2 regions of the Streptomyces antibioticus genome follow, and region 1 is predicted to be linked to the other one. Evidence: riboswitches for the same ligand, from Rfam matches in the RefSeq annotation. Region 1 holds a riboswitch; the other holds the start of a gene.
What was found. A riboswitch is a leader RNA that binds a small molecule or an ion and turns the genes downstream of it on or off. The one in region 1 is predicted to bind glycine.
Positions count from the first base shown of each region.

Region 1 (3,199 bases):
GGGAGGCGGAGAGCACCTCCTCCAGTTCGTTGCCCGGCCATCCGCCGTGCGGATGGGGGTGTGCCGGTGCGGGGAATGCCGTCGGGAAGTCCGCCGGTGGGAAGTCCATCTGCCTACCGCCTGCTGGTGACCACGGGTGTGGCTGAAAGGCTAACGGGTACGGGGGCGCTTTCCTCCGGGTTCCTCCGGGCGAGAGGGGAGCGCCGGGCCCCCGTGGTGATCAGGCGGAGAAGCCGATCCGGTTCAGGGCGTCCGCCGCGTCCCGGTCGAGCAGCACCGCCGCGCCGACCCCGGCGGGCAGCCGGCCGCGCTCCACCGAGCGCAGCAGCCGGGCGGCGGCCGTGCGGTGGCGCAGGAACGCGTACCGCGAGACGCCCCGGCCGCGCTCGCGCTGCCCGGCCAGCGCCGCGTCCGGGGTGACGTCGAGCAGCAGCAGATGCAGGGTGGCGCCGCGGCGCCGGGCCTCGCGGGCCAGCCAGTCGCGCACCCACGCCTGGGTGCCGCAGTCGTGGACGACGACGCCCTCACCGGTGCGCAGGGCGCGGCGCAGCGCGGCGAAGTGGGCGAGGCGGACCAGGGGGCGGTAGAGGGCGTAGGGCAGGAAGCGGGGCACGCGGGCGTCCCAGCGGTCGCGGGTGTCCTGGGAGTCGATACGGGTGCCGGTGACCGCGCGCCGCATCAGCGTCGACTTGCCGCTGCCGGGCAGACCGGTGACCACCACCAGGTCGTGGCGGCCGAAGAGCAGGCCGTGCGGGCCGCGTCCCGAGCGGTCGCGCAGATCGCGGACGACGGGTGCGGTCCGGGCTCGGCGCGCCTCCCGGGCGGGTGCGGCGGGCTGTGCCGGCAGCGCGAGCGCCGAGGTGGTCGCGAGAACCGTGGTCCTCGCGGGGGTCCTGTTCACCGTGATCGTCCTCCCCTGGGGTCAGGCAAGTCTTCTCCCCACCGAGCGTAAAGAGAAGGTAATGCGTGATGTCTCGCGTTTTCGTGCGCGTACCGCCACAGGCCGGTTACAGATGCGGCCTGTGGCGACCGGGGCGGGGCGTGCAATGATGGGCGCGCCAACTGCATACCGGCCGTTTGAATCCGCGCGGGAGAGTTCCCAGTCTTCGCTGGGGCGCCGAAGGAGCAAGTCCCTCCCTTGAATCTCTCAGGCACCGTTACCGCGCGGGCGAGGCACATCTGAAAAGCGGACCGCCGTCACCGGTGGTCCCACCCAAGGTGCAAGCCACGACCCGCCGTGTCCACAGGCGCGCGGTCATGGCGAACCTCTCAGGTTCCGATGACAGATGGGGAGGAACGCCCTCGCCCTGTCTGTCATGCCTTGGGAGACGAACGACCGATGAGCAGTACCGAAGAACTCCGTCACACCGCGCTCGATGCTCTGCATCGCTCGCTGGGCGCGACGATGACCGACTTCGCCGGCTGGGACATGCCCCTGCGCTACGGCTCCGAGCGCGACGAGCACACCGCCGTACGCACCCGCGCCGGGCTCTTCGACCTCTCGCACATGGGCGAGATCGCCGTCACCGGCCCGCAGGCCGCGGCCCTGCTCGACTTCGCCCTGGTGGGCAACATCGGCGGGGTCAAGCCCGGCCGGGCCCGCTACACCATGATCTGCCGGGCCGACGGCGGCATCCTGGACGACCTGATCGTCTACCGGCTGGCCGAGACCGAGTACCTGGTCGTCGCCAACGCCTCCAACGCGCAGACCGTGCTGGACGCCCTGGTGGAGCGGTCGGCCGGCTTCGACGCCGAGGTCCGCGACGACCGGGACGCGTACGCGCTGATCGCCGTCCAGGGCCCCGAGTCCCCCGGCATCCTGAAGTCCCTCACCGACGCCGACCTCGACGGCCTGAAGTACTACGCCGGCCTGCCGGGCACGGTCGCCGGGGTCCCCGCGCTGATCGCCCGCACCGGCTACACCGGCGAGGACGGCTTCGAACTGTTCGTGAAGCCGGAGCACGCCGTCGAGCTGTGGCAGGCGTTGACCGAGGCCGGCGCGGGCGTCGGACTGGTCCCGTGCGGGCTGTCCTGCCGCGACACGCTGCGCCTGGAGGCGGGCATGCCGCTGTACGGGCACGAGCTGTCGACCGCGCTGACCCCCTTCGACGCGGGCCTCGGGCGCGTGGTGAAGTTCGAGAAGGAGGGCGACTTCGTGGGGCGCGAGGCGCTCCAGGAAGCCGCCGAGCGGGCCGCCGCGAAGCCGCCGCGGGTGCTGGTCGGCCTGGTCGCCGAGGGCCGCCGGGTGCCGCGCGCCGGGTTCTCCGTCGTCTCCGGCGGCGAGGTGATCGGCGAGGTCACCTCCGGCGCCCCCTCCCCGACGCTGGGCAAGCCGATCGCGATGGCCTACGTCGACGCCGCGCACGCCGCCCCGGGCACCCCGGGCGTCGGCGTGGACATCCGCGGCACCCACGAGCCGTACGAGGTCGTGCCGCTGCCGTTCTACAAGCGGCAGAAGTAGGACCTCTCTTTCGGATCTGGCCGACCCCGAGTGACGGTGCGTCTCGGCGGGCCCGAGCGGGGTCTGGTGCGTGCAGCTGCAAGGCGGAGGAGGGCGGCAACGCGGAGCGTTGACAACCGACGACAACGCCGCAGATGTGCGTGCCAGGGCCCGCGACCCCCGGCAAGATCCGAAAGAGAGGTCCTGAACACTGAGCACCGCGCGCGGGTGACCCCTGCGCACCTTTGCGCTGCTCACTCGCGTGTGCAGCAGTCCCTCATTCACCAGCAGTCCCTCGCGTACAGGAGAATTCAGGCCATGAGCAACCCCCAGCAGCTTCGGTACAGCAAGGAGCACGAGTGGCTGTCGGCCGCCGCGGACGGCGTCTCGACGGTCGGCATCACGGAGCACGCGGCCAACGCGCTCGGCGACGTGGTCTTCGTCCAGCTCCCGGAGGTCGGCGACGCGGTCACCGCGGGCGAGTCCTGCGGTGAGCTGGAGTCCACCAAGTCGGTCAGCGAGCTGTACTCGCCGGTCGACGGCGAGATCGTCGAGGTCAACCAGGACGTCGTCGACGACCCGTCGCTGGTGAACTCCGCCCCCTTCGAGGGCGGGTGGCTGTTCAAGGTACGCGTGACGGGCGAGCAGGAGGAGCTGCTCTCCGCCGACGAGTACACCGCCTACACCGCCGGCTGAGGAGTCGTAGCCGTATGTCCGTCCTGAACACGCCCCTGCACGAGCTCGACCCGGAGATCGCGG
Region 1 is NZ_CM007717.1:5,957,029-5,960,227, reverse strand. It holds gene AFM16_RS27130 (enhanced serine sensitivity protein SseB) at 1-109, opposite strand, end outside; gene AFM16_RS27125 (AAA family ATPase) at 221-901, opposite strand; glycine riboswitch at 1,079-1,173, shown strand; glycine riboswitch at 1,174-1,296, shown strand; gene gcvT (glycine cleavage system aminomethyltransferase GcvT) at 1,340-2,461, shown strand; gene gcvH (glycine cleavage system protein GcvH) at 2,759-3,136, shown strand; gene glyA (serine hydroxymethyltransferase) at 3,151-3,199, shown strand, end outside.

Region 2 (3,199 bases), 4.4 Mb from region 1:
ACACCGCCCGCGCGCGCCGCGGCCACGACCTCGGCGGCCTTGCCGGGCACCCGCACGGTCAGCGTGTCGAAGTACGACCCGTGCACGACCTCCACCCCGCCGGCGGTCAGCCCGGCGGCGAGGATCGAGGCGTAGCGGTGCGTGCGCCAGGCGATCGACCGGAGGCCCTCGGGCCCGTGGTAGACCGCGTACATGCCGGCCATCACGGCCAGCAGCACCTGCGCGGTGCAGATGTTGCTGGTGGCCTTCTCCCGGCGGATGTGCTGCTCACGCGTCTGGAGCGCGAGCCGGTAGGCGCGGTTGCCGTCGGCGTCCACGGAGACACCCACGAGCCGCCCGGGCAGGCTGCGCGCGAACTTCTCGTGCACGGCCATGTAGCCGGCGTGCGGACCGCCGAAGCCCATCGGCACACCGAACCGCTGCGTCGTACCGATCGCGATGTCCGCCCCCAGCTCGCCCGGGGACTTCAGCAGCGTCAGCGCGAGCAGATCGGCGGCGACCGTCACCAGCGCCCCCAGCTCGTGCGCCTGCTCGATGACGGCCGTGATGTCGCGTACGACACCGGAGGCGCCCGGGTACTGGACCAGCACGCCGTTGATCTCCCGCGCCGCGAGGTCGGCCGGGATGCCGTCACCGAGGTCGGCGACGACGATCTCCACGCCGGTCGGCTCGGCCCGGGTCTGGATCACGGCGATGGTCTGCGGCAGCACGTCCGCGTCGATGAGGAAGAGGCCCTTCTTGTTCTTCCCCATGCGCCGCGACAGCGCCATCGCCTCGGCGGCGGCGGTGCCCTCGTCCAGCAGCGAGGCACCCGAGGTGGGCAGGCCGGTGAGGTCGGCGACCATGGTCTGGAAGTTCAGCAGCGCCTCCAGCCGGCCCTGCGAGATCTCCGGCTGGTACGGGGTGTAGGCCGTGTACCAGGCCGGGTTCTCCATGACGTTCCGCAGGATCACCGGGGGCGTGAAGGTGCCGTAGTACCCGAGTCCGATCATGGAGTCGAGCACCTGGTTGCGGTCGGCCAGCGACCGCAGCTCGGCCAGCACCTCGGCCTCGGTGCGCGCGTCCGGCAGGTCCAGCGCGTCGGCGTTCTTGATCACATCCGGGACCGCGGCGGCGGTCAGCTCGTCGAGCGAGCCGTACCCGACGTGCGCGAGCATCTTGGCCCGCGCCTCCTGGTCGGGGCCGATGTGGCGCTGCTCGAAGGGGATACCCCGCTCGAGCTCGGAGAGCGGAATGCGGTAGGCGGTCATTACGGGGGCCTCCTGGTCGACACGACCTTCGAGGGGCACCACGGCGCGGGTACCCGAACGGCCTCCCCCTCTGTCATCTCAACCTGAGAGCTTCACCGGCCGCCCACGAAGGGGCACCCGGCTTTCACCGTCGGTGAGAGCGGAAGCCGTCGACACCCGCCCTGCTTTCCAGAGTGACCTCGTCCGTGCGGTACCTGGGCCTGAGAGATTCCGGGGAGGATTTGCTCCTTCGGCGCCTCCGGTGATGTCCGGAGGACTCTCCCGCACGGGGTCAGCAGCCGTTGCCAGACTACCAGCGAGGTCAACGCCACCTCCTTCGAGTGGCCGCGAGCCCCGATGTGCTCTTTTGTAGTGCTTACGGATGTAGTGCCTACGGATGAGTTTGCGACCATGTGGAGGGCCCGTGCAGACCGACATCGATCCGCGCAACCTGATCGGCCGCAAGGCGTTCGACCGCAACGGCACCAAGATCGGCACCGTCGACGAGGTCTACCTCGACGACGCGACCGGCGTGCCCGAGTGGGCCGCCATACGCACCGGTCTGTTCTCCCGGGACGCCTTCGTCCCGCTGGAGCCCAGCGAGCTGATCGAAGGCACCCTCCACGTCCCCTTCGAACGCTCGCTGATCAAGGACGCCCCGGACTTCGGCGTGGGCCGCCACCTCTCGCCCGACCAGGAACTCCAGCTCTACCACCACTACGGCCTGGACGTCGCCGCCCCACCCCCTCTCCCGGACCACGACTTCGGCCGCCTGGCAGGCACAGACGAGACCTGAGACAAGGCCCCGGGCAAGGGCCAGCCGCAGCCGAGACTCAGGGGCGCGGGGAACTGCGCGAAAGGCCCCCACGCACCCGCACCCGCCGACGCACCTCAGCCACACACCCCTATCAGCGCCCCCAGCAACCCAGCCGGGTCGTACAAGGGCCGGGCCCCGTCCACGACCACCGCACGTGTCCCCGCGTCAACCGGATCCGTACGCGCCCAGTTCGTCGACGTGATGCCCAACTCCACCTCCAGGCCACTCGCCGTCACATGCCGCCACTCGGTGACAGGCCCCCACTCCCGGACCCGCGCCACCTCCCCCAGGCTCAGCTCACGCAGCCACGCCCCGCCCTCGCCGTACCCGGACGGGTCCGTCGTGAGCACGACGAGGTCCACATCGGACTCAGGCCGCGCCGTCCCCCGCGCACAGGACCCGACCAGCAGGACCCCGACGACATCGCTCCGGTTCGCACCCCAACGGGTGACGCGGTCGATCACCGCCAGCCTCTCGGCCTCCCGCGCCTGAACCGCCTGCCCGGCCGCCGGCCGAACACCCTCCAGCTCCAGCCCGTCCATACCGCTCCCGCTCTCCTCCAGCACAGCGACTCCCCGTCACTCCCCAGCCGACACCATCCATCCAGTCACTCTGCGTAACGGGCGGTGTCTCTCAGGAGTTCCCGGCGCTCACACCCGGATTCTCGGCTCCCGACCCCGCCGCCGCGATCGCAGCGCCGTCACCGGGTCTTCGCACCAACGGCAGCGGATCCGACGACTCCAGCTCCGGATCGTCGACCCGGAACGTCCGCACCCGCCCCGGCTCCGACTCCGGCGTCTCGAACCGCACGGTGACCCGCCCCAGCCCGCTCCCCTGCACCCACCCGGGCCCGAACTCGGCGTGCCGCACATCGTGCCCCGGACGCCACCGGTGCGCCGCCGGCACGGCCTCCTCCACCACGGGCGCAGCGGCCGGCACCGTCTCCTCCCCGCCGCCCTCCGCCCGCTCCTCGTCCCGCCCCTCCCCCACGGCCTGCGCGAACAGGTCCTCCTGGGTGAAGTCCGCCAATCCACTGACCCCCACCCCCAACAGCCGCACCCCACCTGTCGTGTCCACGGAATCCAGCAGCCGTGCCGCCGCCTCCCGCACCACCGTGGGATCGTCCGTGGGCCCACGCAGCGTCTCGGACCGG
Region 2 is NZ_CM007717.1:1,599,144-1,602,342, forward strand. It holds gene gcvP (aminomethyl-transferring glycine dehydrogenase) at 1-1,250, opposite strand, end outside; glycine riboswitch at 1,429-1,524, opposite strand; gene AFM16_RS07085 (PRC-barrel domain-containing protein) at 1,654-2,025, shown strand; gene AFM16_RS07090 (nucleotidyltransferase domain-containing protein) at 2,121-2,588, opposite strand; gene AFM16_RS07095 (DNA polymerase IV) at 2,680-3,199, opposite strand, start outside.
Region 2: linked by a shared signal. The riboswitch ahead of gcvP (aminomethyl-transferring glycine dehydrogenase) and the one ahead of gcvT (glycine cleavage system aminomethyltransferase GcvT) in region 1 are both predicted to bind glycine.